3 regions of the Blautia sp. DFI.9.10 genome follow, and region 3 is predicted to be linked to each of the others. Evidence: riboswitches for the same ligand, from Rfam matches in the RefSeq annotation. Region 3 holds a riboswitch; each other region holds the start of a gene.
The links. A riboswitch is a leader RNA that binds a small molecule or an ion and turns the genes downstream of it on or off. The one in region 3 is predicted to bind cobalamin.
Positions count from the first base shown of each region.

Region 1: linked by a shared signal. The riboswitch ahead of nikB (nickel ABC transporter permease) and the one ahead of NE671_RS04755 (sirohydrochlorin cobaltochelatase) in region 3 are both predicted to bind cobalamin.
Region 2: linked by a shared signal. The riboswitch ahead of NE671_RS11760 (ABC transporter permease) and the one ahead of NE671_RS04755 (sirohydrochlorin cobaltochelatase) in region 3 are both predicted to bind cobalamin.

Region 1 covers NZ_JANGAA010000017.1:35,113-46,177, reverse strand. Annotated here, with positions in the region: gene NE671_RS11110 (ABC transporter ATP-binding protein) at 1-226, opposite strand, end outside; gene NE671_RS11105 (ABC transporter ATP-binding protein) at 219-1,004, opposite strand; gene NE671_RS11100 (ABC transporter substrate-binding protein) at 1,019-2,587, opposite strand; gene nikC (nickel transporter permease) at 2,646-3,476, opposite strand; gene nikB (nickel ABC transporter permease) at 3,477-4,415, opposite strand; cobalamin riboswitch at 4,600-4,788, opposite strand; gene NE671_RS11085 (M14 family metallopeptidase) at 5,073-6,032, opposite strand; gene hisIE (bifunctional phosphoribosyl-AMP cyclohydrolase/phosphoribosyl-ATP diphosphatase HisIE) at 6,204-7,484, opposite strand; gene hisB (imidazoleglycerol-phosphate dehydratase HisB) at 7,503-8,090, opposite strand; gene hisD (histidinol dehydrogenase) at 8,090-9,400, opposite strand; gene hisG (ATP phosphoribosyltransferase) at 9,451-10,089, opposite strand; gene hisZ (ATP phosphoribosyltransferase regulatory subunit) at 10,089-11,065, opposite strand, start outside.
Region 2 covers NZ_JANGAA010000019.1:34,693-45,757, reverse strand. Annotated here, with positions in the region: gene NE671_RS11805 (hypothetical protein) at 1-553, opposite strand, end outside; gene NE671_RS11800 (NifB/NifX family molybdenum-iron cluster-binding protein) at 641-1,516, opposite strand; gene NE671_RS11795 (alpha/beta hydrolase) at 1,688-2,461, shown strand; gene NE671_RS11790 (class I SAM-dependent methyltransferase) at 2,473-3,219, opposite strand; gene NE671_RS11785 (class I SAM-dependent methyltransferase) at 3,221-3,973, opposite strand; gene NE671_RS11780 (nickel ABC transporter substrate-binding protein) at 3,977-5,545, opposite strand; gene NE671_RS11775 (oligopeptide/dipeptide ABC transporter ATP-binding protein) at 5,575-6,513, opposite strand; gene NE671_RS11770 (ABC transporter ATP-binding protein) at 6,523-7,314, opposite strand; gene nikC (nickel transporter permease) at 7,295-8,158, opposite strand; gene NE671_RS11760 (ABC transporter permease) at 8,174-9,103, opposite strand; cobalamin riboswitch at 9,241-9,414, opposite strand; gene NE671_RS11755 (MATE family efflux transporter) at 9,562-10,920, opposite strand.
Region 3 covers NZ_JANGAA010000005.1:62,653-73,717, reverse strand. Annotated here, with positions in the region: gene NE671_RS04790 (DMT family transporter) at 1-274, shown strand, start outside; gene NE671_RS04785 (helix-hairpin-helix domain-containing protein) at 385-1,212, shown strand; gene NE671_RS04780 (response regulator transcription factor) at 1,223-1,912, shown strand; gene NE671_RS04775 (sensor histidine kinase) at 1,916-3,346, shown strand; gene NE671_RS04770 (GerMN domain-containing protein) at 3,357-4,313, shown strand; gene NE671_RS04765 (DNA internalization-related competence protein ComEC/Rec2) at 4,351-6,630, shown strand; gene NE671_RS04760 (NAD(P)/FAD-dependent oxidoreductase) at 6,720-8,099, shown strand; cobalamin riboswitch at 8,419-8,593, shown strand; gene NE671_RS04755 (sirohydrochlorin cobaltochelatase) at 8,756-10,048, shown strand; gene NE671_RS04750 (hypothetical protein) at 10,170-11,065, shown strand, end outside.

The DNA.
Region 1 (11,065 bases), on a different contig from region 3:
TTTTTCCATGGTAAAGGATCTCTCCGCTGGTCGGCTTGTCAAGAGAAATGACCATGCGGACAAAGGTTGATTTACCGCAGCCACTTTCTCCTACGATTCCCAGAGTTTTTCCTTTATAAACGTTCAGGTTCACATCGTTGCAGGCTGTTAAAGTTCTGCCGCCGGAAGCCGGGAACTGTTTTACGATATGTTTTGCACTGAGTACGATATCGGATTCATTAAACATAACGCTGTCCCTCCATTTCCGGCACTGCAGCCAGCAGTTTCTTTGTATAGTCACTGGTCGGATGCTCCATGACCTCATCTCGTGTTCCCTGATCCACAACTTTTCCGTTCTGCATAACAACAAGCTGATCAGCCATATAGGCTGCTACGCCAATGTTATGGGTAACAATGATGATACCGGTTCCGAAATCATCACGGAGCTCCATCATCTGGCGTACGATCTGTGCCTGTGTGGTAACATCCAGCGCACTGGTCGGCTCATCTGCAAGAAGTAGCTCCGGGTTAAAAGTCATGGCCATGGCAATACCAACTCGCTGGCGCATACCACCGGAAAGCTGGTGAGGATAACTTTTCATGATATTTTCCGCGTCAGGAAGACGCATTTTCTGAAGCATGGAGCATCCCTTCTTCCATGCTTCTGCTTTGGATATATCCGTATGTGTACAGATATATTCCACATACTGACTTCCAATCTTACGGATAGGGTTCAGGGTTCCGCCGCAGTCCTGGAAGATCATGGAAATGCGGGTACCCCTTAAATTTCTCCATTCATCCTTTGTATTGGAAAGCAGAGAATGTCCGTGAAACTGAATATCTCCGGTGCTGACCCGGCCACCTCCGGCAAGTGCGCCGAGGACAGCACGGATCACGGTTGTTTTTCCACTTCCACTCTCGCCTACCACACTGATGATCTCCCCCTTCTTCATGGAAAGGTTGAAATGTTCAATGGTAGGTGCCTGTTTTCCGTACTGAACGGAAAGATCCTTGATCTCAAGCATAAATAAGCGCTCCTTTACTCGGCAAGAGTGATATCCTTTGTCAGCCAGTAGTAATCCATCGGATACATCTTAACACCTGTTACCTTTTTGTTGGAGAAGAGGTAGGTTGTCTCATAACCAAAGAATACAGTTGCAGCATCATCCATGATATCCTGCTGAATATCGATGATGAGATCTTTTCTCTTGTCCTCATCAAATGTCTGCGCAAGCTCGTCAAGAAGCTTGTCAACCTCCGGGTTATTGTATCCTGCAGTATTGTTTGCAGAGGAGCTGTACCAGTTCTCTCTTAAGTAGTTCTCAGGGTCTCCAGTGTTTGCTACCAGCACGTTCCAGATCAGAAGGTCATACTGACCGGAATCTCTCATGTCAAGAAGTGTCTCATAACTTACTGTGTTCAGGTTTACGTTGATACCGATCTCCTTCAGACTGGCCTGTGCTGCCTGTGCGTATACACCAAGCTCGGCACGGCTTGTGTAGATAACAAAATCAAGAACAAGAGGATCTCCGTCAGGAGTTTCTACAAATCCGTCACCGTCAACATCTTTGTATCCGGCCTCATCAAGGATCTTCTTTGCGCTGTCCGGATCATAGGAATTCTCATCCTTCAGATCATCGAATCCAAAGTCAAGTGTTGGAGGAACCGGTGCTTTACCAGCTGTTGCACCACCCTCGAGAAGAGTGTTGCAGTATGTTTCCTTGTCAAGACCACGAAGAAGTGCCTGGCGAAGAGCCTTATCGCTGAGTGCATGATCCTCGTTCTGGTTCATGAATGCATAGGTGGAACGAAGAGACTGAAGCTCCTGGATGTCGTAATTGTCATTTCCCTCAAACTCAACCAGGTTCTCTGTTTTCAGGTTGTAAGCGATATCGATCTCACCTGTCTGAAGAGCCATGGAACGTGTTGTCTGGTCATCCACACATTTCAGTGTAACTTTATCAAGGGGAACTTCTCCATCCCAGTAGTTCTCATTTTTTACTACGATACAGGAATCCGTCGGGCTGAAAGATTCTACTGCGTAAGGTCCTGTACAGATCGGTCCTTCCATGGCAAATGTAGAATCATCTACATTTGTATCTACGATCAGAAACAGCGGGTCTGCAAGGCATCCGGCCATGTTTGCATTTGCTCTGTTCAGATGGAAGATCAGGTTCTGTCCGTCAACTTCGAGGCTGTCGAGATCAAAGAATTCCGGAACACGGTCACTCTTTTCAGCGGTACGTTCGATGGAGGCTTTTACCATCTCCGGTGTCATATCGTCACCGTTGGAGAATTTTACGCCCTCACGGATCTTGAAGGTCCATGTTTTTCCATCGTCACTGTTTTCCCACTCTTCCGCAAGACATGGAACGATCTCACCGTTCTCATCGAATTTTGTAAGACACTCGCCGATCGCATAACGGGATACAACCCAGCTGAAATACTGCTCTGTCGGCTCCAGTGTATCTGCAAAGCTTGTTACTCCGATGGTGATTTCCTTATCACTTTTTTTGTCACCCTTTGCCTGAGCCACTGTTGTCATGGAAAAAGTCATCATACATGCAAGTGTAGCAGCCAGCACTTTTTTAACTACATTATTTCTCATTTCATCCTCCTAAAGATAATATACTGATCATATGGTGTTGGTTTGTTACAGAGTTGTTTTATTGATCCTGGCGCGGATCCAGTACATCACGGATGCTGTCTCCAAGCATGTTGAAAACAACAACACAGATCACGATAGCGATACCAGGGTAGATCATAAGCCATGGCGCCTTTGCCATGTAGGTTCTTCCTTCATTCAGCATCAGTCCCCACTCCGGTGTCGGCGCAGTTGCACCAAATCCCAGGAATGAAAGGGAAGCCAGCTCCAGCATCATAGTTCCGATATCTGCTGCCGCAGTTACCACCATCTGGGTTACCATGTTGGGAAGAATGTGTACAAGAAGAATTTTCCAGGTCTTTGTTCCGTTTACTATAGCTGCCTCTATGTAAAGACTCTTCTTGACTTTCAAGACCATACTTCGTGCAAGACGGGCATATTTTGTCCAGCTTACAGCTGCAATGGAAATAACGGCATTGACCAGGTTTGGTCCAAGCATACCGGCAATGGCAATGGCCAGTACAAGCCCAGGGAAGGAGATCATCATATCTGCGATACGCATGATCACTGCATCCACAACGCCGCCGAAATATCCGGCAATAACTCCTAAAAATGTACCGATGACAAAGATCACTGCAACCAGACATAAGGTCATGATCAGAGAGGTTCTTGTTCCGAAGATAACACGGGAAAGAAGATCTCGTCCAAGCTTATCCGTTCCGAACGGATGAGCGGAGCTTGGCTCCTGCAGTGATTCGGTCATAACTGCATTCAGTGGATCATATGGTGAGAGCTGCGGCGCAAAGATCGCAATTCCGATCACCACGAGACCCAGAATGAAGAAAAGAGTGAACTGTTTATTTTCTTTGAATGTTCGTAATACCTTTTTCAATTATCTATCCTCCTTAAGTCTTGGATCGAGATAAGTATAGGACAGATCCACAAGCAGGTTGATGCACATGTACAGGATCGCGATCCAAAGTACATAGCCCTGTACAAGAGGATAGTCACGACAGGAAATCGCCTTTACTGCCATATTTCCCATTCCAGGCCAGTTGTAAATGATCTCTACAACTGCAGTACCTCCCAGAAGACTTCCAAGGGAAAGTCCCAACAGCGTTACCAGCGGAAGCATAACATTAGGAAGGACGTGTTTCCAGAGAATGACGCTTTCCTTGATTCCACGCATTCTTGCACCTGTGACATAATCCTGATGAAGTTCCTCCAGCACTGCACTTCTTACCTGTCTGGTATATTTTGCAGACATGGCAAGTGCAAGAGTCAGCGCCGGGAGGATCATGGATTTAAAATCCGTACTGCCTCCTGCAACATTGATCCAGCGAAGCTGAACACCAAAGATGCTGAGAAGGATCAGGCCCAGCCAGAAGCTTGGAACAGATACTCCCACAAAGGTAATTCCTCTCACAAAATAATCCGGGAATTTGTTCTGATATACAGCGGCCAGGATTCCAAGCGGTATGGAAATAATGACCATCATCAGAAGTGCCAGCAACGACATCCTCAGCGTCGGCCAGAAACAGGATACCAGTTTATCTGTTACCGGCATTTTGAAAGAATAGGACTGTCCCATATCTCCTGTAACAACACCCTTCAGCCAGGAACCATACTGCACGAGAAAGGGCTGATCAAGGCCAAGCTCATGTCTTGTCTGTTCCAGAAGCTCTGGTGTAGGAAGATTACCACACTCTGTCAGCATGATCTCCGCAGGATCACCAGGTGACAGGTAGGTCAGTCCAAATGTGAAAAAGCTGATTCCAAATAATACAATGATGATCTGGAGAAATCTTTTTCCTACTTGTTTCTTTGTCACGTTTTACTCCTTTCCTCATTTGATGCGATTTTAACATTGCCGTTTTAATTTAGTTAGATAAAAGAAACTATTGGATTCTTAATATGCAGAATATGCATGGAATTTTAGAAAATTTGCACGAAAAAAGCCCGTGACGAAATACGGGCACACAAAATAAATATGCTTCCTATCTTCCGTAAGAATCATTTTAAAACAATTGCAAGCAGGTCTCCTGACTTAGGATCCTTACCCTCAGACACCTTCCCGGTCTATTTCTCACGCACTCGACCAGTGGTACTTTGTCTGAGGATTTCCCCTTACAGTGACGGGATCGTACCGGATTTACACCGGTTTCCCTATTAATCCTCTCAGAACTTACAACGGCTGATGTGAAAATCAGCAAATGCTGTCAAATTACTGAAACATTATATGATAAAACTATAGTTTATGTCTATGGAAAAATGTTATATTTTTAGAAAACTCATAAATTTTGTTAAAGATGCTTGAATTGTATATATCCCCCATGGGGGATTTGACAATTGGATTTATCTGATCTGCTAAAAAAACACGGATTTTACCTCGCTATTTTTACAAATAGAATAGCAAATGGTAAAACCCGGTTTTCTTACTGTTTCAATATGATTTCAGACAGAAGCGTTCTGAAAAGGTTGTTTACTATCAGGTCAGAGTCTCCGTGATCGCTGCATATGCGATCATTGGTCCGTCTTCAATAATGTTCAGACTGGCTGTCTGATAAAGTACGACTCCGTTTTCAGTTGCAATAGATGTGTAAAGTAAATTTCCATAGTAATCTCTCAGTTCACCCAATTCTTCTCCCTTAAAGAAGTACTCTCCAGGCTTCTTGGATGGATACCAGCATCCGGTATACGGCGCATATTCATAGACTACATTTTCAAGAAGCATCTGACGGTAATGCTTCAGACCATGACATTTCTTTCCCTGGAGATGAAAAACAAGGTGACGGACGTCTCTTTTATCCTGTTCTACTTCCTCCCAGGTCCAGTAGCTGTGTCCGCCTCTTTCGATGAGAATACTTGGAATTCCAAGAGAAGAAGCATAATTGTAGGCGCCACCTGTGGCGGTTGTGGAACGGACCACATATTTTACGCCGATATGCCGTGCCATATGTAATGATTTCTCTGCTGTCTTTTCATCTACAACCCCTACATAATAAACATAGGGATGAAGCTGTTCGAACCCATCTCCGCTATGCAGGTCGATATAATAATCTGCTATGGAAAAAAGCTTTGTCACTATAGCATAGGCAATACGATCTGCAGCTGTTCCCTCAGGATCTCCGGGGAAAACGCGGTTCAGGTTCTTGCCATCCTCATAGACCAGACTCATGGTGCGATGCTCAAAGCCACTGACATTGACCAGTGGAACGATGATCACATTTCCCTTCAGTTCTTCCGGTTGAAATTCTTTTGCAAGTTCCATTGCCGCCTGGATTCCTACATACTCCGCACTGTGTATTCCCGCTGTGATCAGTATCGTCGGTCCGTCTTTCACTCCGCATATCACAGTTGCCGGCATTGCTATGCCGTATCCTGTGATCTTAATTTTCCCCTGTGCCTTCTCTCCTTTTTCAATCACCCAGTCATCAATTTTGATCATTGGTTGTTTCCCTTTTCCTTTTTTATATTTCCGCACTTTTGACGATAAGTATATCATGCCTAACCGAAATTGTACATATTCTTTTAAGATTCCGGGAAAACAGAAAAAAGCTTTCGTAACCGTTCATTCTGATCCGACGTACAAAAGCTTTTTTCCTGAATGATATATAATTTATCTTTTTACCAATTCTTTGGTGATTTCTTCCCAGCTGACTCCTTTTTCCACCATAAGTACCATCATATGATAAAGAAAATCTGAAATTTCGTATTTAATCTCTTCTTTATCTGGATTTTTGGCTGCAATGACGATCTCTGTGCATTCTTCACCGACTTTTTTCAAAATCTTGTCAATTCCCTTATCAAAAAGATAATTGGTATAGGAACCTTCCTTTGGATGTTCTTTTCGGTCAGTGATCACATCATACACATTCTGGAACACGTGAAGTGGGTTGGTATCATCGTACTCCTTTTTCATCAGCGGTTTGAAGAAACAAGTACGGTTTCCTGTATGGCAGGCTGCGCCCACCTGCTCCACTTTGGCAAGGATCGTATCATTATCACAGTCAATGGTAAGAGACTTTACATACTGTACGTGGCCGGATGTCAGACCTTTGGTCCAGAGCTCATTCCGGCTGCGACTCCAGTATGTCATTTTTCCAAGCTTCAATGTTGTGTTAAAAGCAAGCTCATTCATATAGGCCAGCATCAGTACTTCATCCGTCCGGTAATCCTGGACAATAACCGGAACCATTCCGTCACTGTTTAATTTAAAGTCCGACCATGCAATATTACTTTTATATGTGTTTACCGGAATTCCGGCTTCTTCGCAGGTTTCCTTAAATGTATGCAGATCATTTTCAAGACTGCTTACATAAGCACCGCAAAGTCCGGACACAGCTGGTTCTCCTAAAAGCTCCAGAACGCTCTCAGATCTGTTTTCATCGGTATGAAGAACAATGGAAATCTGAGAAATCTCTGCAATTTCATTTTCGACAGTGTCCAAAGCCAGAACAGTGTCTGCATATGTTTCGATCAGATCCTGATTTTCTGTGAATTCTCTCAGATCAGAGATGCTGATCATCATACGCTCTTTTCCAAAGCGCCGGGATACTTCTTCCAGAAGCTTGATATTATTCTCTTTCGAAAAATTCAGTACAACTTTGGCACATCCCGCATAGATCAGCTTTTTTACATCTTCCATACGTTTGATATTTCCCGCTGCGATCACCGGGATCTCAGATACCTGACAGATATCACGGATTTTTCCGATCGCACGGTCATGCTCTGCATCTGTGGAAGAAAAGTCAAATACCAGAAGCTCATCTGCCCCATTGTCACCGTAAAATTTTGCAAGTGTTTCTACATTTCCGTCTCCGAAAAGATTTCTCTGTCCAAATCCGGTTACCGCCTTTTCTGAATGAAGATAAAGGCATGGGATCAACTGTTTGTTCATAAGTGGTCTCCTTCTGTATCAGAGGCTTCCCTTGGTAGAAAGCACGTCTGTGATCCGGGAATCGTACTGTGTGGCTGCATCAAGGGCTTTCGCAAAGCTTTTAAACATGGCCTCTGCCACATGATGGCTGTTTCCTCCGGAAAGAACCTTGATGTGAAGATTCATTGCTGCGGAATAGGATACTGCATAAAAGAATTCCTTTACCATCTCTGTAGCCATATCTCCTATTTTTTCCGTAGAAAACTCTGCATCCCATCCGAGATAAGGTCTTCCGGAAAGATCTACTGCGCAGAGCACAAGCACTTCATCCATAGGAAGGATACAGCTGCCGTAACGTTTGATCCCTTTTTTGTCGCCAACTGCCTCACGGATAGCGTTTCCAAGGACGATCCCTGTATCTTCAATGGTGTGATGATCATCTACATTCAGATCACCGTGGACTCTCAGCGTAAGATCATACAGTCCATGGCGCGTAAAACCGTCCAGCATATGGTCAAAAAAGCCAATGCCTGTATCAATATCGGAACTTCCTGTTCCATCAATATTCAGCTGCAGACGTATCTGCGTTTCTTTTGTGTTTCTTTCGATCAGTGCTTCTCTTGCCATTATTCGTTCTCCTTGTCCTCTTCCTCAAAACGGACTGCAATGGAATTTGCGTGTGCAGTCAGCTGTTCCGATGTGGCAAACTGGATAATGTCCTTGTGGATCTTTCGGAGTGCTTCCCTGGAATAATATACAATACTGGATTTTTTGATAAAATCATCTACAGAAAGTGCGGAGAAAAATTTGGCGGTTCCATTGGTAGGAAGTACGTGGTTTGGTCCTGCAAAATAATCTCCAAGGGGTTCAGAGCTGTGCTCTCCGATAAAGATCGCACCTGCATTTCGTACCTTCATCATATCTTCAAAAGGATTCTTTGTGACGATCTCCATATGCTCAGAAGCAATTTCATTGGCAGCCTCAATGGCCTCGTCCATATCTTCTGCGATCAGGATATAACCAAAGTTCTCCAGGGATTTCTCAATAATGGCTTTTCTGGAAAGTACCTCAACAAAACCTCTGACTTCTTTATCTACCTGATCTGCAAATTCCTCATTTGTTGTGATCAGGATCGCAGATGCCATCTCATCATGTTCTGCCTGAGAAAGAAGATCTGCTGCAATATAACGAGGATTTGCAGTCTCATCTGCAAGAACGAGGATCTCGCTTGGGCCGGCAATAGAATCAATGCTTACGTATCCATAAACTGCCTTTTTTGCAAGCGCAACAAAAATATTTCCGGGTCCTACGATCTTGTCAACCTTTGGAATACTCTCGGTTCCATATGCAAGTGCTCCGATGGCCTGTGCACCACCCACTTTATAGATTTCATCTGCTCCGGCTTCGTTGGCAGCAACAAGTGTGCTTGGATTTACTTTTCCGTCTTTTCCAGGAGGTGTTGTCATTACAATACGGTCAACACCGGCAACTTTTGCAGGAACGATATTCATAAGCACGGAAGACGGATATACAGCCTTTCCACCGGGAACGTAAACACCTACACAGTTCAGAGCGGTTACCTTCTGACCAAGCATGGTTCCGTCTGTTGTGCTTGTGAACCAGCTGTTCTGAAGTTGCTTTTCGTGATAGCTGCGGATATTCACCAATGCTTTTTTGATCACATCGATCAGGGAAGGATCTACCAGCTTGTATGCTTCCTCGATCTCCTCAGGGGTTACACGGATCGTATCCTTTGTCACTTCGACTTTATCAAATTCTCTGGTAAATGCAAATAACGCGGTATCTCCCTCTGCTTTTACTTTGGCAAGGATATTTGCTACTGCATCCTCGTATTTTCCATAATTATTAGGGCTTCTTTTTAAGAGAGTTTCCAGAATATCTTTTGTAGATTCTTTGGTGAGTTTTACCTTACGCATAATAAATTCTGCCTTCTTTCTGTATTTTGGAGGTTCATCTGTTGTTCAGTTTATTTGATCACACCTCGAAGTTCCGTGATCAGTTTGCGGATCCGTTCATCTTCCATTTTCATGCTGACCTGATTGACTACCATACGTGCAGACAGCGGGCAGACTTCTTCCAGCACCTTCAGGCCATTCTCGCGAAGGGTGCTTCCGGTTTCCACGATATCCACGATAACCTCGGAAAGTCCTACGATCGGTGCAAGCTCGATGGAACCGTTCAGCTTAATGATCTCCACAGTCTGATGCTTTTTGTTATAGAAGTAATCCTTTGCAATATTTGGATATTTTGTAGCTACACGGATCAGCTGATTGTTATTCAGGACTTCTCTGGCGCTTTCAGGGCCGCATACGCACATGCGGCATGCTCCAAATCCAAGATCCATAACCTCATATAGCTTTCTTCCTTCTTCCAGAATGGTATCCTTACCTACGATACCGATATCTGCTGCACCATACTCTACATAAGTCGGCACATCCGGACCTTTTGCAAGGAAAAACTTCAGCTTCAGTTCCTCATTGGTAAAGATCAGCTTTCGGGAATCTTTGTCACGCATCTCCTCACATGTAATACCGATCTTCTCAAACATATCCAGTGTTTTGCTGGCCAGACGCCCTTTTGTGAGGGCAAATGTAAGATATCTCATCAGTCCTGCTCCTCCTTTGCCGGGCACAATGCCACTTTTTTACCTTTATTTCGAAGCGCCATTGCTTCCTGGATCGCTTTTTTCAGATTTCCCGGATCATAGGTGATCACAATGGTTTTATCGCCAGCCGGAACAGCCAGCTTCTGTCTGGAAAGCGCGAGCATCAGGTTATCGACCACAATGGCAAATCCAATGGAAGAAGCCGGTTTTCCGAAATGCTTCATCAATTCGTTGTAGCGTCCGCCCTTGATCAGGGGTTCACCGGTTCTATATGTATAAGCCTGGAAAATGATCCCTGTATAATAACGGAACTTACTGAGCATTCCAAAATCAAAAGCAATGTATTTCTCACAGCCGTATACTTTCAGGATCTCATAAATTTCTTCCAGTCGTTTTACTGCAGAAAGTGCTTCCGGATTGGAGGTGAGTTTTTTTGCTTTTTCCAGCACTTCTGCTGAACCGAACATCTGAGGCAGTTCAGCAAAAGCCTTGGAAAGGTTATCACCTAAATTCTGTCCCTTAAGAAGTTCTTCCACACCAAAATAATTCTTCTGAGAGATCAGCTCACGAAGATGCTCTTCTATCTCCGGCTCCAGATCTGCCTCTGCAAGCAGGGATTTATAATAATCTACCTGGCCTACGCTAACCTGGAATTCGGTAAGTCCTGCTGCCTTCAGACACTCCACGGTCATAGCAAGGATCTCAGCATCTGCTGCTGCAGAATCATCTCCCATATGCTCAACACCCATCTGAGTATTTTCCTTCATCTGACCTCTGTAACTGGAATTGTTGATAAATGTATTTCCGGTATAACAAAGTCTTACAGGTCCTTTTTCCGGATCAAAATAAGTTGCACATGCTCTGGAAACAGACGGTGTAAAGTCAGGTCTGAGGACAAGTGTGTTTCCCTCTCTGTCAAAAAATTTATATAAATCCTTGGATGGGATCGTTCCTACTTCATTGCTGAACACTTCAA
Region 2 (11,065 bases), on a different contig from region 3:
TGCAGTTTAATTCCAGGGCAAACTCTGCATTATCCAAAAGCCTTAATTCTTCTGCACCCATTGTATCCTGTGGATTTCCGGAAGCCTTTTCATTTTCTCTGAAAAACCACCGCTTCTTCTGTTCCTCCAGACTCCTGCAGTGCATCTCATCCAGCTCCGCAGGATAACCGGTCAGTGATTTCGCCAGCTCTCCATCGTCTCCTTCCAGCTTCAGACGGATATATCGGTTGTACTCTCCGGCCAGACGCCGAACCTCCTGTACATAATCCTTCTGTTCCACTCTCACAGAATATTCCCTGTAAAAATATTTTCCGGTTTTCTTTTCAACTGGCTGTTGATCCTGCAGGCATTGCTCCTCTGCTGCACTCATCCCAAACCTCCGGATCTCCACTCTCCTGTACCCGGCTTTTTTCATATCATAAAAACAGATCAGAAACTGCTCCGGTTCCGGGCATTCCTCTGCCAGCCGAAATCGAAATCCATCTTCACCCAGCTCTGTGATCCGGATTTCTTTGCCGTCCATAAAACCGGATAGTAATCCAAATGGTATCATAGAGATCCTCATCAGGAAAGCTTCCTCCCTTCAGGCAAAAAAAGGAGATGCCATATGCTCCCATACAGCACCTCCCACTGTTCCTTCTTATTTCACTTCTACTAATTCAATTCTGAAATTCAGCTCTTTACCTGCCATCTCATGATTAGCATCGAAAGTAATGGTTTTTTCATCTTTTGCGTTAACTTTAACCGGGAACGGCTGACCATACTGATTGGAGAGGTATACCTGCTGTCCTACAGTAAGATCCTCAGCACCCGGAAGCTGTTCGATCTCAAGTGTAAAAATCGCATCCGGATTCGGCATACCGTAAGCTTCCTCAGGCATCAGATGAACATCTACCACCTGGCCAACCTCCATGTTTGCAACTGCCGCATCAAAGCCTTTAATCATCTGTCCTGCTCCGCAGATGAATTCCAGTGGCTCGCCACGGTCATAGGAAGAATCAAACTGTGTTCCGTCATTAAAGGTTCCTCTGTAATGTGTACGGCAGGTTTTTCCGACATTAGGACCTGTGATAGATGGCTGGGAACCGCATCCGCCGCCACAGCCTCCGCAGGAATGTCCGTCTTCATGACCGCCGCAGGAGTGTCCATCCTCATGGCTTCCGCAGGAATGTCCATCTTCATGATGGTGATGATCACAATTCACACCTGTGGATACCAGCTCGCCCTTCAGATAAGCATCCACAGCCGCATCTACGTCACCCTGTGCTCCGGAACATAACTCAACACCAGCCTCAGCAAGTGCTGCCTGAGCGCCTCCGCCGATTCCGCCACAGATCAGAACGCTGATCCCCTGATCTGCAAGAAGTCCGGCAAGTGCACCATGTCCGGTGCCATTGGAGCTGATCACTTCACTGGAAACAACCTTGTTATCTTCCACCTCATATACCTTGAAAAACTCCGTTTTTCCAAAGTGCTGAAAAATGTTTCCATTATCGTATGTTGCTGCAATTTTCATTTGTAAAACCCTCCATTAGTCAGATATGTATTATATTAGTATATCGTGCAGGCAGGATAAAAGCAAGGTTTAACTTCTCTCTGCCGGCTCTTGCTGTCATTCAATGAATCCAGTATAATAGAAGCATCTGTAAAAATAAAAGATTTTTTGAATAAGAAGGTTTGAACTAAAATGAAATCATACGAAGAATTACTTTCAGATATTGAAGAAGACATGGAACTCATGGGTTCCTCACACATTGTTTATTCCATGGAAGAGGACGACATTGTTACCGATTATGATTATCTTCCATCCGATTCCTGTACGATCTCCATTACCTTAAAGGAGCTTCAGGAAAAGCTTCAGCTGCAGATGCTCTATGCAAAAGTTTCCGCTCATACAGCCGGAGCAGATAAAAATGCCCCGAAATTAGCTGTTGTTTTTCCGGGCATCGGATACACTGCTGACAAGCCGCTTCTGTACTATACCAGCCGCCTTGCCAGCAAACACGGCTACAAAATCCGCACTGTATCCTATGGCACCCTCCCGGAAAATGTCAAAGGAGATCCTGAAAAAATGAAACAGGCCTTTGACCTTGCCCTGGAACAAACAGAACGCTCCTTAGGCAGCATCGACTGGAATTCCTATGGCAGCGTTCTGTTTATTTCCAAAAGCATTGGTACAGTCATCTCCTCAGCCTATGCTTCCCGACACGATCTGACTGTAAAAAGCATCCTGTTCACGCCTCTTGCAGAGACCTTTTCCTTCCCACTTGCCGGAAGCATCGCCTTCCACGGCACCGCAGATCCCTGGGCCGAAACCGATTCCATACGGGAACTGGCAGCGCAGAAAGATGTCCCTCTCTTTCTCACCCAAAACGCCAACCATTCTCTGGAAACCGGGGATGTACTGACGGATATCTTTATTCTAAAAACCACAATGGAGCGGGTCCAGCGTTTTATTTAACGCCGGTCCTCTTATTTTTCTCCACCCACTAAAAACTGAGGTGTCAGCTTGTTCAGCTCACGTTCCATGGAAGTTCTGGAAATATCACTGATGTCCTTCAGGGCAAACACTTTGGAAAAGCCGATCTCCATCATGTAATCCAGATCCCATACCGGACGCTTTTTATCACTCATAAACAGCTTACTGCTGAGCTCTTTCCCTGTTTCCGCATCTTCATGAGCATGGATACCTCTTCCATATTTTTCCCACATAGCAGCATCATGTGCCTCGTAAATCTTTTTCTTTTCTTCATCATAAAGATGCAGATACCAGCAGGCGTCCGATACCAAAAGACGTCCGCCTTTTTTCAGTACACGCAGCCACTCCTTGTAAGCCTTCTGTGGATCGTCCAGCGTCCATGTGATATTTCTGCAGATAACCATATCAAATGTCTCATCCGGGAAATTCAGATTGTGGCAGTCCATAGTCATCAGATCTGCGGATAAACCTGCTGCCTTTACATTTTCCTTTGCTTCATGGATCATATTTTCAGTAATATCGATCCCGGTCACATGATGTCCTTCTTTTCCCAGCATAATTTCAAAAAATCCCGGCCCGCAGCCTACGTCCAGTACTTCCAGATGTTCTTTTTCCGGCGCATACTCCAGAATCAGATTCTTCCAGTTTTCTGCTGTTTCACTTTTCAATTCTGCCTTGATCCCTTCGCTGTAAATGCCAGCTTCTCCTTCCCAGTACTCTTTGATCTTATCGTTTTGCATGTCACTTCTCCTTCTTTGTGGCTACTACAATAAATTTTTTTCCCTGATATCCGTATTTCCAGAAATCCATCGTCCATGGTCTGTTTAGCCAGCGGTTCTCTCTGATCTGGATCCTGGCAAAGCGTACCTTTTTTAATATCTGAAAGTCCGCTTCCGGACGCTTCTGCGATGTAAATGGCAGCTTTTCATAAATTCCGCTGTTTTCCTTCACGTCAGATCCATATGTTTTTCTTTCTGTAACATAAATAAGAAAATCAGCAATTTTCATATGGATCTTATTTTTTAATGTGGGTTCGACGGTCCGATAGTCCCCATCAAAATAAATGATCCTTCCACCTGGTTTTAATACAGCCTTCCAGCGTCTGAAAGCTTTTTCCGGATCATATAATGTCCACACCGCATCTCTGGAAAGTATCACATCATAGCTTTGTTCCTGTTCCAATGGCAAAGTTACACCATCTTCCTCACAGATTTCCACCTGCTGATGATACTGCCGCATATTCCTTCTGGCTTTTTCTACCATTCCTGATGAACCATCGATCGCTTTTACATCATGTCCCAGACGCGCTGCTATGATGCTCATAAAACCCGGGCCGCAGCCCACTTCTAAAATACGAAGGGGCTCAGGTCCAAGAAGTCTTTTCAATTCTTTTGTCCAGTAAGATACCGTTCTTTTGTTACTCAATTGTTTTTGGATCATATCATCATAATCACCGGAATCTTCTGTCCATTTATTCTCGATCTTTTCAAACATTTTTTACTCCACTACATCCAATGTTGCCCAGTTAATGCCTTCATAGGCAGTCGGTGCAAGCTCTACATTGGTCAGTCTGGTATTGTTATAGATATAATCACGGTTCGGATAATACAGCGGCACTGTTACTGCCTGATCATTGATACGTGTGAGGATCTTATCGTATAATTCCGTCCGCTTTTCTTCATCCTGTGTCTTTAATACTTCTCCGAGATCTTTGTTCAGCTCCTCATCGTACCAGTTTACTGCCTTTGCTCCATCTTCCGCATAGAACATTGATTTCAGGAATCCATGAGGCATCCAGGAATCTTCATAGCTGCGGTAAATGCACAGATCGTAATCTCTGGTGTTCCAGATCTCATCATAGTAAGCTGCGGATTCTTTTTCTACCAGTTCAATACCTACACCGACCTTCTCATATTCAGATTTCAGGAATTCACAAAGAGATTTCCATGAAGCATATTCTTCAGTCTGGAATACCAGTCTGAGGCTCAGTGGTTCTCCGTCTTTTTCTACAATACCATCTCCATCTGTATCCTCATATCCTGCTTCCTTTAACAGTTCCTTTGCTTTATCCGGATCATATGGATAGCCCTTGCTGTTTTCTTCTGTTACATAAGGAACTGTCGGAGACATAAGTCCGGTTGCCGGATTGCCGTAACCATCCAGCAGATCATTTACAATGCTTTCTTTATTTGTTGCATAATTCAGTGCCTGACGTACGTTTATATCCTGAAGCGCCGGTGTATCATAATTTTCAATCAGATAGTAAGAAAGTGTGGAAACCTGCTGTTCTGTCGATAAATTTTTATCTGCCTGGATAATACTGAAGCTTTCGGATGGAATATCCTGAAGATTCAGATCTGCCTCTCCACTCTGAAGCGCCATCACTCTGGCATCACCGTCTACCACCTGTTTCAGAACTACTTTATCAATATTTGGTTTCTCACCGTAATAATTAGGATTTGGTACCAGGACAACCTCCTGACCGCTTTCATAACTGTCGATCATCCACATTCCGGTACCCACTTCCTGACAAAATTCTCCGTCTTCATCCAGTGCACTTTCACAGGTGAAACGGAATGGTCTTGGATAGCTGAATTCGATCAGCAGTGTATAGCATGGTTCTGCGAACTTAAATTCTACAGTATAATCATCTACCTTTGTAACATTTTCCAGTTTGGCTGAAAAGTTACCGATCACATCCTGTTCCACCCATCTGTTATAATTCCACATCACATTGTCTGCATTAAACTCTGTGCCGTCCGAGAATTTCACATCTTTTCTTAAATGGAACGTATAGGTTGTGCCATCTTCGCTGATATCCCAGGATTCTGCCAATGCCGGTTTGATTTCTCCATTTTCTCCGTAACGTACCAGAGGATCATAGATCATTTCATAAAGACGAAAATCCGGACCACTTTTTACCGGGTCACAAAGTTCAGGAGTCAGATCAATGGATGTCATTGCCGTAACTACTTTTTCCTCTTTTGCCTGTACATTGACACCTGTCAGTAAAGTTGCCGCCACCATGCTCAATGCTATCAATTTTGCTACACGTCTTTTCTTCATTTCTTCCTCTCCTTTGTTTGTTTTATATTTTACAGCATATGACATGCCGCAAAATGTCCTGTTTCAATTTCTGTCAATTCCGGTATATGCTCTCTGCATATATTTGTACATCTTCTGCACCGGTTCTGATATGGGCAGCCCTGTTCCGGAATGGTATCTGAAAATATTTTCTTTTCCTGTGATCCGATTCTTCGCATTTTCGGTTCTTTTACCGGAATGGAATCAAACAGATCTTTTGTATAAGGATGTACTGCTGTCTCTTTTAAGCTGTCCGTATGATCGATAAACTCGACCACGCGTCCCTGATACATAATAGCCACCTCTTTGCAGAGATATGGAACGTTGGACAGATCGTGAGTGATCAGTAAATAAGTCATCTCATATTTTTCCTGCAGCTCATTTAACAGATGCAGGATCTGCTTTCGTATGGAATAATCCAGACTGGATACCGGTTCATCACAGATCACAAGCTCCGGTCTTAATACCAACGCCCTCGCAATATTAGCTCTCTGACACTGACCTCCTGAAATCTGTCCAACATAACGGTTGCGGATATCCGGATCAAGCCCCGTCTGGATCAAAGCCTCCTTTACTCGCTCTTCATACTCACCCTCTTGCAGTTTTTCATGTAATTTCAAAATTTCCAGAATATTTTCTCCAATGGTATAACCGGGATCAAATACCCCGCTGCTGCTTTGAAAGACCATCTGAAGATTCTTGCGATATGGACGAAACTGCTTTTCAGACAAATCCTGCATTTCCTGTCCCTGAAACCAGAATTTTCCATCTGTAGGTTTCTCCAGGCCGGCGATCAGCTTTCCGAATGTAGTTTTACCACTTCCACTTTCACCGATCAGGGCCATGGATGATCCTGCATGGATTTCCAGACTTACATCATCCACTGCCTTCACAATTTTTTTCTTGCCATAATATTTTTTTAAATGTTCTGTCTTTAGTAACGTACTCATACTTTTCCCCTATAAAACTGCATCCAACAGTTTTTTTGTATATGAATGCTGCGGATGATAAAAGATCTCTTCAACCGTTCCGTTTTCCACTATTTCGCCGTCTTTCATGATCGAAACATCATCCGCGATCTCTGCCACCACACCCAGATCATGCGTAATAAATAACACGCCCAGATTTTCTTTCCTGGATAGCTGATAGATTTCTTCCAGGATCTGCTTCTGTACGGTTACATCCAAGGCTGTCGTCGGCTCATCTGCGATCAGATAATCCGGTTTCATGGACATGGCAATGGCGATCATAACACGTTGGCACATACCACCAGACAATTCGTAAGGTTTTTTCTTCATCAGTTCTTCCGGATCACGCAGATTCATCATCCGCAGACTTTCCAACGCTGCTTCCCTTGCCTGTTTTTTGCTCATTCTGCGATGTTTTCTCAGTCCTTCCAGAAGCAGTTGTTCAACTGTAAAAAGTGGATCAAGAGCAGCAGTCGGATCCTGAAAGATCATTCCGATCCTGTCTCCGTATAACTGTCGTTTTTCTTTTCCTGATAACTTCAGAAGACTCTTTTCGTTCAGTGTCACATCTCCGGATATCACCTTTCCATTTCCTGCAAGCAGATTCATGATCGTCAGAGAGGTAACTGACTTGCCGCTTCCACTTTCTCCCACCAGAGCATGGATCCTTCCGCGTTTTACTTCCAGGCTGACATCTTTTACTGCATGAACCATTCCGTGAGATGTCTGAAACTCCACATGTAGTCTTTTTACCCTTAGGACATCATTTTTGGGCTGTTCCATTCTGTATTCCCTCCCCCAGATAATTAAATGCCAGAACAATGATCATGATCAGTATGCCCGGATAAAACATCAGTCTTGGATAAGTCTGGATATAACTTCTACTGTCACTGAGCATGATCCCCCATTCCGGTGTCGGTGCCTGCACACCAAGGCCGATAAAGGAAAAACCGGCAATTGACAGAATGATCGAACCGATTTCCATTGTTGCCAGTGCGATCACAGATGGCAGGATATTTCTCAATACATGCCTAAATATGATCCTTGCGTGGCCGCAGCCGCCGGCTTTTAGTGCGGTCATATAATTTTTATTTTTTTCCTGAAGTGTCAATGCTCGGGCAAGCCTTGCATATTCTGCCCAGGATACGACCGATAAGGACAGAATCAGATGAGCGCCGCTGGCTCCTACGGTTCCTGCAATGGCAAGTGCCACAATAAAGACCGGCATAGCCATAAATACATCAATGATCCTCATAATTATGGAATCGATTTTTCCACCTACATATCCGGCAAACAGTCCGATAGGCACCCCGACACATACAGTAATCAGAAGCACCGTAAAGCTATAGCTCAGTGAATACCGGCTGCCCCAGAGAAGTCTTGATAAAATACATCGTCCCAGCTGATCAGTACCTAAAGGATATGCCGCCGACGGATTCTTTAATTTTATCGAAACATCCACAAGCAGTGGATCATGCGGCGCTAATACAGGTGCAAAAATAGCTGCCAATGCAAAAATTATGACCACCATCAATCCTATTTTTGTTTTCGGTGACCGGAATACTTGTTTCCAGTACAGATTCTGGATCATGCTTTTTTCTGTTTTCTGCTTTCTTCTGCTTCCCATTCTATGATCTCTCCTTTACTTTAACTGGATTCGCCGGTCAATCGCAGAATAGGCGATATCCACAAGAAAATTTAATACTACAATGCCAACAGCCAGAATAAAGATAAAACATTGCAGCACCGGAGTGTCTTTTGAGATCACGGATTTCAATGCCAGATTTCCGATTCCCTGAATTGAAAAAATACTTTCTATCACAGCTGAGCCACAGAAAAAACCGATCACAATTGATACCAGACGTGTCAGCACAGGAATCAGGATATTTTTCAGACCATGACGCAAAATTACATTTACAGATGACAATCCCTTAGCTCTGCTGGCACGTATGTAATCCTGCTTCAGCACCTGTATCATATTGGTACGGATCAATCTCGTCATAATTCCAAAGAAACTGATATCCATGGCAAATGCCGCAAGAATCGGGATGCCTCCGGCATCTCCTCCGATCACGGAAATCACTTTTAGCTTTACTCCAAATATATAGAGCAGCATCAGACCGATCCAGAAAGATGGCATAGATACACTGAGGGACGACAAAATGCGAATGACTTTATCCAGAACTCTGTTTTCATAAATTGCCGACAAAATTCCAAGAGGGACTGATACGATCATCAACAATAAAAACGAAGTAACTGCCAGTTTAAATGTCTGTGGAAAATATCTTTTTAATTCCTCAAAAGCCGGTTTTCTGGTAGAATATGATTTTCCAAAATCGCCATGAAGTGCCTGATCCAGCCATTTCCCGTATTGTACCAGCACCGGCTGATCCAGTCCTTCCTCATGCCGTACTTCTTCTACCTGCTCCGGTGACGGATGCTCATATTTTTTCTCCGCCAGCACTCTGGCAGCATCACCTGCCGATATAAAACTCAGCATAAAAATAATAAATGTAACCGCCAGCACTACCGGAATCATAAATATAAAACGCTTTGCAATTACTTTTCCCATCTTCATCTCTCCTCATTTTTTATCTGTTTATTGTTTTTAAAATAAAAAAAGCTGATATGATCCAGCATCATATCAGCACAAAAAACAAACCTCCACCTCAGGCAGAGCTTATTCCTTCTGTATCCCATCCGAATCAGAATTCTTCTGTCAAAAAGGCAAGTCTCCTGACTCCAGTTCTTCCTACTTACCATCTTCCCGGATCTCTCCAGTGATATTTTGGTTTTCGTCCCTGTCACAGTAGCGGTGGCTGTTCTGGCATTTCACCAGATTCCTTATTAAGTACTTTGTACACCCTTCTGACTATTCAATTTTCATAGTTGCAATGAATAAATATTATAATATCATACTTTTCTTTTTATATAAATAGTTTTTTGTCAAATATAAAATATCTGAACATTTCATAGTGAAACCCGGATATTTTCTGCCTGTATTATTATAGATCCCTTAAGTAAATAACATTATGTATGAACGGTGACTTCTTTATATTTCCGTATAATGATCATATAACTTACGAATAATAAAACAGCTGCACTGCTCCATGCACAGATCTCTGCATAGTATATTCCATCTTCACCGATCAGTTTTGGCAGCAGCAGCGCAACACTGACACGCATGATAAATTCTGCAATGCCGCTGGCAAGCGGAATCAAAGTATTACCCAGGCCCTGGATAGCGGAACGATACACATACAGCAAATACAGCACCCACAAAAAGACAGCCATGATAAACAAATACTTATATGCTATATCCAATACCTGTCGGGTCTGATCCGGTTCACCGGATACAAACAGGGACAGTACATTACGTCCAAACAGTACCATCATGCCGGAAATGAAAGCCGAAGTGAGCACTGCCATATAAGTGCCGCTGCGCACGCCTTTTCGAATCCTCTGGTATTTTTTTGCACCAAGATTCTGGCCCACATAGGTTGTAATAGCATATCCATATGAAACGGCAGCCATCTCCAAAACCCCATACAGCTTGTTCGATGCCGTAAATCCCGCCACAAACAGAAAACCAAATCCATTGATCACATACTGTACCACAAGTCCTCCCACGGAGATGATCACATTCTGTATCGCAAGAGGAACCGCCAGTTCCAAAAGCCGCAGGCTCATAGAGGGTTGCCTGTAAAAGTCCTTCTTTTCCAGGCGGATATCCGGGATTTTACGTAATACGATCAAACAGTACAAGGCTGAAAATCCCTGTGCGATAACGGTTGCCACTGCTGCTCCGGCTATACCCCAGCCAAAAACCGCCACAAATAACAGATCCAGTCCCACATTGATCACTGCTGCCACTGTCATTGCGATCAACGGAGATCTGCTGTTTCCAAGTGCCCGAAGGATCGCTGCAAATATATTATAAGCAGCTATGATCGGGATTCCCGCAAAAATCAGCCGCAAATATAGCATTGTCAGATCAATGACATTATCCGGTGTCTGTAAAAATAAAAGAACATGATAAACTGTACCTTCACTTACTGCGAGTACGACCACAGACAGTAATGCTGTCATGATATAGCTTTTCGCTACTGCACATTTCAGATTTTCCTTTTCCCTTGCTCCATAATACTGAGATACAAGAATAGAAAAACCCTGTGTGATACCTGTCATGATCCCCAACACCAGCCATACCAGCCAATCTCCGGCCCCTACTGCCGCCAGTGCTTCAACTCCTACCACTTGTCCGACGATCATGGTGTCTGCCATTGTATAAAACTGCTGAAAAATATTTCCAAGCATCATTGGTATGGCAAAAGTTATGATCAGTTTTCCGGGAGATCCGGCAGTCATATCTTTTTCATTAGTTCCCATAAGAATCTCCTTTTCTTTTCATCCTTGACCGCTATTTTACAAGGGACTCTTACGAAACACAAGCCTATTTTTTCACAAAGTTTTTCTCATATTTTTGGTAGCTATTACATCTTTATAATCATTATTTTTAATGGATCATTTTTGC
Region 3 (11,065 bases):
CAGAGAAAGTATCGGCATGCTGTGGCAGGTAGAGGCTAAATATAATTTACTCGGAGGAGTGATCGGTGCATTTATCACTATCACAGTGATCCGGAGTATGGGAAGTCTGGGGCCTGCGCGGGCGGTTATGCTTATTGTCATTTCTCAGCTTGCGGTGGCTTATCTTATAGAATTGCTGGGGATTTTTGGTGTGGAAAGAGCAGATTTTCAGTGGAGAAAGCTGTTGGGAATGCTGATCTGTATTGCAGGTGTGGTTATTTTCAAATGGAAATAGAAATAAAAGTATTGTAATATTTGTAATACTTCGTTAAAATAAGGTATGGTTTTGCATGAGTAACGGGGCACCTGCCGCCACATCGGCGGAAAGGAGTGAACCGCCTACCTATGAAAATAAGATCACATATCAGAAGTGTTCGGCTTGTTTTTTCCATATTTTTGTTACAGATCCTGGCAGGGCTGACAGGCTGTAGGGATGACGGAACAGAATTTATGGAGAAAGAACTGGTGCAGGAAGAAAGTACGGAAGCATCCGGAATGGATGCAGAGCAGGAAGAACTGAAGGATACGGAAAGTGAAGTATCCGGGAAGGAATCCGCAGGGGCTGCGGCAGATATATCACAGAAGAAACAGAATGAGTCTGCGGAGGAACCGGCTCCGGAGGTTGAAAAACAGCTGCCGGAGATCTCAGACACCCCTCAGACCATTTATGTAGATATATGTGGAGCAGTGACCAGCCCGGGAGTCTATGAGCTTCCATATGGCAGCCGTGTTTTTCAGGCTATCGAGCAGGCCGGAGGATATCTTCCGGAAGCTGCGGCAAGCTATCTCAACCGTGCTAAGGGACTTTCCGATGGACAGCAGGTTTATGTGCCTACCCAGGCGGAGGTGGACAGCCAGCGGATCGCAGCTACCCAGGATGGATCGGAAGTCACAGCAGAAAACAGTACCGAAACGGCGAGCGGACAGAAATCCTCCGGAGAGGATTCCGGTGAAGCTGAGACTGCATCTTCCACAGAGCAGAAGATCGATCTGAACACCGCTGATGTATCCCAGCTTACTACTCTCACAGGTGTAGGGGAGTCCAAGGCCCTGGCGATTATCGCTTACAGGGAAGAGAACGGTCCCTTTACTTCAGCAGAGGATATCATGAATGTACCAGGCATCAAAGAAGGAACCTATGAGAAGATAAAGGATAAAATAGCAATAAAGTAAGGAGCGCTAAATGAGCAGGAAAGTATTGGTAGTAGATGATGAGAAACTGATTGTCAAGGGACTTCGCTTCAGTCTGGAGCAGGACGGAATGGAAGTGGACTGTGCCTATGACGGAGAGGAAGCACTGGAAAAAGCAAAAGCAGGAGAGTACGATATCATCCTTCTTGACCTGATGCTTCCAAAAATGGACGGTCTTGAGGTATGCCAGCAGATCCGTGAATTTTCCAATGTTCCGATCATCATGCTTACAGCAAAAGGAGAAGATATGGATAAGATCCTGGGTCTGGAATACGGAGCTGATGATTATGTCACCAAGCCTTTCAACATCCTGGAAGTCAAAGCCCGCATCAAGGCGATCATCCGCCGTGCAGGCAGCAAACAGGACAAGCAGGAGAAGGCCAAGACTGTGGAAGTCGGAGAACTGAAGCTGGACTGCGAAGGACGCCGCGTATTTATCTCCGGAAAAGAGATCAACCTCACAGCCAAGGAATTTGATGTGCTGGAACTGCTGGTATTCAATCCGAACAAGGTATACAGCAGAGAAAATCTTCTGAATATCGTATGGGGCTATGAATATCCGGGAGATGTCCGTACCGTAGATGTACATATCCGCCGCCTGAGAGAAAAGATCGAGGCCAATCCCAGTGAGCCGAAATATGTACACACCAAATGGGGTGTGGGCTACTATTTCCAGGCATAACCTGTGAAGTTCAAAAAGAACGGCAAATTTTTCAAAAGTCTCCGCTTTCGTATTCTGATCATCCTGATCATACTGGGAATCGTACCGAGTGTCATCGTAACGGAAATGGTCATTGCCAACTATGAAGATCGTGCCATTGCTAACCGTGTGCAGAGCATGGAGAACATCTGTGACATCATGTGCGACCTGCTGATCAAGGAGAATTATCTGAATGACACCAGCTCTCAGACGGTGAACAGCAAGCTGGAATTACTGTCCAACAGCTATGGTGGCAGGATTCTCATTGTAGACAGGGATTTCAGGATCATCAAGGATACCTATGGCGTGGATGAGGGCAGGACTCTGGTTTCCCAGAAAGTATTGAACTGTTTTAAAGGAGAAGATGCCTACCAATATGATTCTGATAGCCAGAAGCTGATCCTGGCAGTTCCGGTAAAAAGTCCGGATGTAAAACAGGTGCAGGGTGCCATGATGATCATGGCATCTTCCAGTGAGGTGACAGCAACTATCCATGAACTGGAGCAGAAAGGGATTCTGATCATCGGTATCATTGTAGTGCTGGCCATTTTTCTGGGTTATATTCTTTCCACGATCCTGGTGAAGCCATTTGCCAGGGTAACGAAAGCAATCGAGGACCTTACAGACGGATATCAGAATGAGGAGATCTCGGTACCGGATTATACAGAGACAGCTTTGATCACAGATGCATTTAACAAGATGCTTTCCAGAATGAAGACGTTGGATGAATCCAGACAGGAGTTTGTATCCAATGTGTCTCATGAGCTGAAGACACCTATGACTTCAATGAAAGTTCTGGCGGATTCGCTGGTAGGACAGCAGGGGGTTCCGGAGGAACTGTATCAGGAATTTCTTTCTGATATCACAGAAGAGATTGACAGAGAGAACAAGATCATCACCGATCTGCTCTCCCTGGTAAAAATGGACAAAAAAGCAGCAGATATGAATATCAGCAATATGAATATCAATGAGCTGCTGGAGAATATCCTGAAGCGTCTCCGTCCTATTGCAGATCAGAGAAGGATTGACCTGATCCTGGATTCGTTCCGACCGGTAACCGCAGATGTGGATGAGGTGAAATTTACCCTTGCCATCAGTAACCTGGTCGAAAATGGTATCAAATACAATGTAGATGAGGGATGGGTCCGCGTAACACTGGATGCGGATCATAAGGATTTCTATGTGACGGTTGCAGATTCCGGCCTGGGAATACCGGAAGATTCCATTGAACGGATCTTTGAGCGTTTTTATCGTGTGGATAAATCCCATTCCAGAGAGATCGGCGGAACCGGTCTTGGACTTGCTATTACAAGAAGTTCTATAGCCATGCATCATGGGATCATCAAGGTATCCAGCAAAGAGGGCGAGGGAACCACATTTACCGTGAAGATCCCGCTGTCCTATATCCCGTCCTAGGAGGTACAGCATGAAAAAAACGATTTTGATCATCTGTGTGGCCGCTGCCTGCATCCTTTTTGGTCTGGTTGCTTTCATAGGTTTGTCGGGAAGAAATAAAAACGAAGAACAGCAGTATAGATTTTATTATATCAACAGCGATGAAACGAGACTGAAAGAAGAAAAATATACTCCGGAGAAGGAAACAACAGAAGTGATGCTGCGCAATTTTTCCGAGAGTCTGAATAACCGTGAGACCCGGGAAGACGGAATCTCACTTTTTCCGGATGGGGTAAAGATTTCTTCTTATTCTATACAGGATGGAGTCCTGAACGTAGAATTCAATGAGGCCTATGATAAAATGTCACGTACCAGGGAACTTCTGGTGCGGGCAGGTATAGTGAAGATCTTTTTACAGGTTCCAGGAGTGGATTCTGTGGAGATCTATGTGGGTAAAAAGCCGCTGACAGATACCAGGGGTGAAGAAGTGGGAGCCATGAACAACGACACCTTTGTGGAGTTTTCCGGGTCCGATGGGGATGTGTACAGCTATGACACCTTTACTCTGTATTTCACAAATAAAAACGGAGATAAACTGGTAGCGGAACAGAGAAGTGTCCGCTACAGACGAAATCTTCCGAAGGCTACGGTGGTTTTGGAGCAGCTTGCAAGAGGTCCGCTGGAAAAAGGACATTATCCTACAATACCGGAGAATTCAGAGGTACTTTCGCTGACGAGAGCAAACGGAATCTGCTATGTGGATTATAATTCCGTATTTCAGGATTATGCGCTGGATGTTTCGGAACAGATTGCCGTGTATTCGGTGGTAAATACGCTGATCGCGGCAACGGATGTGGACAAAGTTGAGATTTCCATCGAAGGAAACAAGGAAGTGACTTTTGGCCAGAATATGCAGCTTTATAAGTTCTATGAATGGAACGACAGCCTGCTGGCAGATACAAAGACCAAAAAAGAGCAGAAAAAATAAATACATTTCAAAATATCAGAAAAACGGGAGAACATTTATGGCGAAACGGCCGATGTGTCTTTTGTGTTTTCTTATGATGCTGAGTCTTGGCACACTGGAGCTTATGGGGATTTCTCTGATCAGGGGGAATCCCCTTCCGTTAAATGTGCAGGAACAGATCGAAGCGCACCCTGGTTCCATGATCTGCGGGGAGGTGGAACAGCATGAAAACACAGAATTTTCCCAGTCTGTTTATCTGAAAAAAACATATCTTATCCATCAGTCAAAAAAATTTCCAATTGAAAATGTAAGAATATTCCTCAAAAAAGAAGAAGATCTGAAACCCGGAATGCGGATACTGGTCAAAGGAACGCTGAAAAGAGTGGAAGGCCCTGCGAATCCTGGGGGCTTTGACAGCCGGCAGTATTATGCCTGTCGTCATATTTATTATTTTATGAAGAACGCTGTGCTCCAAAAGAAAACAGCAGTGTATTCCGGCTACAGGCAGCTCCTTTTGGAGATAAAAGAAAGCTGCAGGCAGATTCTGAAGGAAGCAGCAGGAAAAGATGCGCCTGTTTTTTGTGCCATGACGCTTGGAGACAAACAGGAGCTGGATCCGGAAATACAGATGCGCTATCAGCTGGCCGGGATCATACATATCCTTGCCATCAGCGGGCTCCATATCAGTATTCTGGGAATGGGACTTTATAACCTTCTGAAAAAGATTGGACTGGGGATCTGGCCTGCCGGGATTTTTTCTCTGGGAGTGATGCTGCAGTATGGGATCATGACCGGAGGGAGTGTTTCCACCATGCGGGCAGTAACTATGTTTTTGATCGCCATGGGAGCCAGGATCACCGGACGGATCTATGACATGATGAGTGCTCTTTCCGTAACTGCCATGATGATCCTTGTGGAATCTCCGGCCTATCTCCTGGACAGTGGATTTCTTCTGTCCTTTGGCTGTGTTCTGGGAATGGGGATCGCTGCGGAAAAGCTCTGTGCTCTTGCAGGAGCGGAGAAAAAATGGACAAAGGCACTGGTAAGTCCTGTAGCTCTTCAGCTTGTAACGCTGCCGGTGATGCTGAAATTTTTCGGAGAAATCTCTATTGCCGGATTTATCCTGAATCTGCTGGTGCTTCCAAGCGTGGGTTTGGTACTGACTGGAGGAATGGCGGCGCTGCTGCTGGGGATTTTCAGTATTCCTGCGGCAAAACTGGTAATCCTGCCGGCAAGGGTACTGCTGCTTTTTTATGAATATCTCTGCAGTCTGGCAGGAAGATCAGGATGGAGTACCTGGATCGGAGGGGAGCCGGAAATATGGCAGATTCTGGTATATTATGGCTTTTTGATCACAGTTTTGTTTATGGGGCAGTATATAAAAGAACAGCTCCGAAAGAAAAAAGCAGTCAGTGAGGAAACGGAGTTATCAGAGGAGCGGGTGGAAGCAGGTTGCCGGAAGCTACATGCTATCCGGATAACAGCCGGTATTTTTCTGGCAGTCGGAATCCTGATACTGGGATATCATCCAACAGGAAGTCTGAAGGTGATCTGCCTGGATGTAGGACAAGGTGACGGTATCCTTGTGGAGACCCCGGAGGATCACCATTTTCTGATCGACGGAGGAAGCAGCAGCCAGTCGGAGCTTGGAAGATACTGCCTTTTGCCGGCATTGAAAAGTCAGGGGATTTCCTGGCTGGATGGGATTTTTATTTCCCATACAGATCAGGATCACATCAACGGTGTGAAGGAGCTTCTGGAATATATGGGAAAAGGTCTTACAACCATCCGGGCCGGATATCTGATCCTGCCTGCCTGGGCGGAAAGACCAGATGCGTGGAGGGAGCTTGCAGAGGTAGCAAAAACAGCCGGAGTTAAGGTCATGACAGCAGGAAAAGGGGATGAGCTGCCTTGCGGCAAAGTATCTTTTTCTGTTCTGTGGCCGGAGAAAGATGCCACAGGAAAAGATGTGAATGAGGAAGCTATGGTGATGGAGTTGTCTTTTGGAGATTTTCAGATGCTTTTTACCGGAGATATCGGTGCAGATACGGAGAAAAAGCTTTTGGCAGCCGGGGGGCTTGAGGATGTTGACTGTCTGAAGGTGGGACATCACGGTTCCCGTTATTCTACCACAGAAGCATTTCTTGAGAAAATAAAGCCGGAAGTGGCGATCATTTCCTGTTCGCTCACCAACACCTACGGACATCCGTCACCGGAAACCGTAGAGCGGCTTAAAGCGGCCGGAAGTCAGGTGGAATACACCATGAAAAACGGTGCTATTACCGTGGAAACAGATGGAAAAAAGCTTAAGATCGGAAGGTTCCGAAAAAACAGGTGACTTTTGAACACACTTGTTGTAGAATAGACAGGGTTTGTGCAAAAACAAAGCACTGAAAATGTGCAATACAAGATAAGGAGTTTTTATTTATGAAATATGATGTACTGATCGTAGGAGCAGGTCCCGGTGGAATCTTTGCGGCCTATGAACTGATGAATAATGATCCGGAGAAAAAGATCGCGGTTTTTGAAGCTGGTCATCCTCTGGAAAAAAGAAAATGTCCCATCGACGGAAAGAAAGTAAAATCCTGTATTCACTGCAAAACCTGTGCGATCATGAAGGGATTTGGCGGTGCAGGCGCTTTCTCCGACGGAAAATATAATATCACCAATCAGTTTGGCGGAACTCTGTACCAGCATATCGGCAAGGATACAGCCACAGAGCTGATGGAATATGTAGATAAACTGAACCTGATGCATGGCGGTGAAGGAACCAGGCTTTATTCTACCACAAACAGCGAGATCCGTAAGCTCTGCCTTCAGAACGGCCTGCATCTTTTGGATGCATCAGTCCGTCATCTGGGAACAGATATCAACTATGTGGTGCTTCAGAACCTCTATGAAAAAATGAAAGACCATGTGGACTTCTATTTTGACGCATCTGTTGACAAAGTAGAAAAAACTGAAGACGGTTATGCAGTTTTTGTAGGAGATGAGCGTTACGAGGGAACTTACTGTATCATCTCCGCAGGACGAAGCGGAAGTAAATGGATGGAGACGGTATGTACAGAGCTTAAGATCCCGACTCTTTCCAACCGTGTGGACATCGGAGTCCGTGTGGAGCTTCCGGCAGAGGTTTTCAGCCGTCTGACAGATGAGCTTTATGAGAGCAAGATCGTTTACAGAACTGAGAAGTTTGAGGATATGGTCCGTACCTTCTGCATGAACCCGCGAGGTGTTGTCGTGAATGAAAATACCAACGGTATTATCACAGTAAACGGTCACAGCTACGAAGATCCGGCAAAGCATACCAACAATACAAACTTTGCCCTTCTGGTATCCAAGCATTTCTCAGAGCCGTTCCATGACAGCAACGGATACGGTGAGAGCATTGCAAGACTTTCCAATATGCTTGGCGGTGGTGTTATGGTACAGCGGTTTGGAGATCTGATCCGCGGAAGACGAAGCACAAAAGCCCGTATTGAGGAAAGTTTCGTAACACCTACACTTTCTGCGACACCGGGAGATTTAAGTCTTGTTATGCCGAAACGTATCCTGGATGGCATCATCGAGATGATCTATGCCCTGGACAAGATCGCACCGGGAACCGCAGATGATGATACTTTGCTTTATGGCGTTGAGGTTAAATTCTACAACATGGAGGTCGAGATCGACGAAAATCTGGAAACCTGCCACAAGGGTCTCTTTGTTATCGGAGACTGTAGCGGCGTGACCCATTCTCTGTCCCATGCATCTGCCAGCGGAATCTACGTAGCCAGATACCTGGAGCAGGAGTATTTTAACAGATAAACTGCAGAGCAGTTTATCTGTTATGAGCAAGTAGCGAAGCGGATTGCGAATATCCAGTGTAAGACAGTCCTTTTCTGATATCAGGGTGATGACAGAAAGGGGCTGTTTTTTATGCAGGATATGCATGAATATTGGAGAAAGTATTCTGATAATAACTGACAGATACAGGGAGAAAACCGGTTACTGTTCACTGGTAATATTTCGTGAGGTGTTTTTTGTGAGCGAAGATCACAGAAAACCGTGAATCGTCTGACATCAATCTTGACAAATTTGTGAGTTTGTGGTAAAAGTTAGATAACCAGGTAAAAGAAAATATGTGCAAATGTTATAATGATAAGGTTGCATCCAGTCGGATGTGCAAAAGAGAATCCGGTGAGAATCCGGAACGATACCGTCACTGTGAAAGGGGAGCTGCTTTTATAACCACTGGGAGACCGGGAAGGGAAAGCAGCGTGGAACCAAGTCAGGAGAACTGCCTTATTGTGAGATCCAGGGATTCGCGGTTTACGAATCGGTATTCTCCATAACAATACAGAACTTCTTTTTATGTATTTGTATTGCGCAGAGAATCATGTGTGAGCAGGCGGCCGCAGAGAGCTGCTGCTTTTTTGTACATATCAGTATTCTGGAAATACATGAAAAGAGGACAATGAGAAATGAAAAGAAAAACAATGTTAGCTCTGATGCTCGCAGTTTCCATGACATGCTCTATGGGTGCGGCTACAACAGCAATGGCCGCAGAGGATTCTGCTACAGAAGAGAACGCTGAGGCAGCTGATACCACAGAGGCTTCTGATGCAGATCAGGAAGCAGCAGATAATGTAGCAGCTCTGATCGACAAGATCTATGTACAGGAAAGAAACGACACAACAGATGAGGACTGCAAGGCAGCCAAAGAAGCATGGGATGCTCTGACAGATGCTCAGAAAGAACTGGTAGAGGGTGAGAATGCAGATCCGGATTATTTCGGACGTGACACAGGAGATGCTTCCAAGGACGATCCGCGTAACCAGGATGAGATCGGTGAGAATGAACTTCTTGTTGTAAGCTTTGGTACTTCCTTCAATGACAGCCGTGCAGAGGATGTCAAGGGAATCGAGGATGCTCTTGCAGAAGCTTATCCGGACTGGTCTGTAAGAAGAGCATTTACAGCACAGATCATCATCAACCATGTAGAGGCAAGAGATGATGAAGTGATCGATAACATGCAGCAGGCTCTTGACCGTGCAGTAGAGAATGGTGTTAAGAATCTGGTTGTACAGCCTACCCATCTGATGCATGGTGCTGAGTACGATGAGATGACAGAAGCGATCAATGGCTATAAAGATAAATTCGAGTCTGTAGCTATCGCAGAGCCAATGCTCGGTGAGGTTGGAGACGATGCAACTGTGATCAATGATGACAAGAAAGCCGTTGCTCAGGCGATCACAGATACGGCTTGCAAAGAGGCCGGATTTGACAGCATGGATGCAGCAGCTGAGGCTGGCACAGCATTCGTATTCATGGGACATGGAACATCTCATACAGCTAACGTTACATACGATCAGATGCAGACACAGATGGAAAACCTTGGATTGAAGAACGCATTCATCGGTACTGTAGAGGGTAAGCCGGAAGATACAGCCTGCGACAAGGTTATCGAGAAGGTAAAAGAAGCAGGATACAAGAACGTTGTTCTTCGTCCGCTGATGGTTGTTGCCGGAGACCATGCAAATAACGATATGGCCGGTGATGAGGAGGATTCCTGGAAGAGCCAGTTTGTAGCATCCGGAAACTTCGATAAGGTTGACTGCCAGATCGAGGGTCTTGGAAGAATCGAAGCAGTTGAGAAGCTTTATGTAGAGCATACAAAGGCAGCCATCGATTCTCTGGGAAGCACTGAGGAGTCCGCAGATTCTGATGCAGCAGCAGATACAGAGGCTGATTCTGCTGAGGAGTCCGCAGAATAATAAATATAAAAATATCTGAGTGAGTTCAGATACCTATAAGAAATCAATGTAACTGCCCGGAAAGATCAGGAAGACTGTTTTCCGGGCAGATTGCTGTATCTATGGAAGGGAGAAGATTATCATGAAAAAACGCTATGTAAACTTAATTCTTGCAATGGCAAGTGCATCAGTCCTGGTGCTGGGCTCTGTGCCTGCGATGGCAAAAACAGATGAAACAAAAACAGAGTCCGGTGAGGAAGCAGAAGCTTCCGAAGAAAAGGATACAGATGCAACCAAAGCAGATACCCTGGAAGATGGCGTTTATACAGCAGAGTTTGGTACAGACAGCAGCATGTTTCATGTAAATGAGGCCAATGACAAAAAAGGAGAGCTCACGGTCAAAGATGGTAAAATGACCATCCACGTAAGTCTGGTTTCCAAGAAGATCGTTAACCTGTTTGCGGGAACTGCCGAGGATGCCCAGAAGGACGGAGCAGAGATCATTGAGCCGACCACAGATACAGTGAAGTACAGCGATGGTTATACAGAGGAGGTTTACGGATTTGATATCCCGGTACCGGCCATTGGTGAGGAATTTAACGTGGCGATCCTGGGAGAAAAAGGCAAATGGTACGACCATAAAGTCAGCGTAAAGAATCCTGTAAAAACCTCTGACGACAAAAAATCCGAAGGGAAAAAACCGGAAGAGCTGAAGCTGGAGGACGGAACCTATGAGACGGATGTAACCCTTACAGGCGGAACAGGAAGAGCATCTGTAGAATCTCCGGCTAAAGTAGAGATCAAGGACAAAGAAGCTACGGCAACCATCATCTGGAGCAGTCCGAATTATGATTACATGATCGTGGACGGCGAAAAATATGAGCCGGTGAACAAAGACGGAAACTCCACATTTGAGATCCCGGTCACAGTCTTTGACGCAGAAATGGAAGTGACTGCAGATACTGTAGCCATGAGTACTCCTCACGAGATTGAGTATACCCTGAATTTTGATTCTTCGAGCATGAAAAAGGAAGAAAA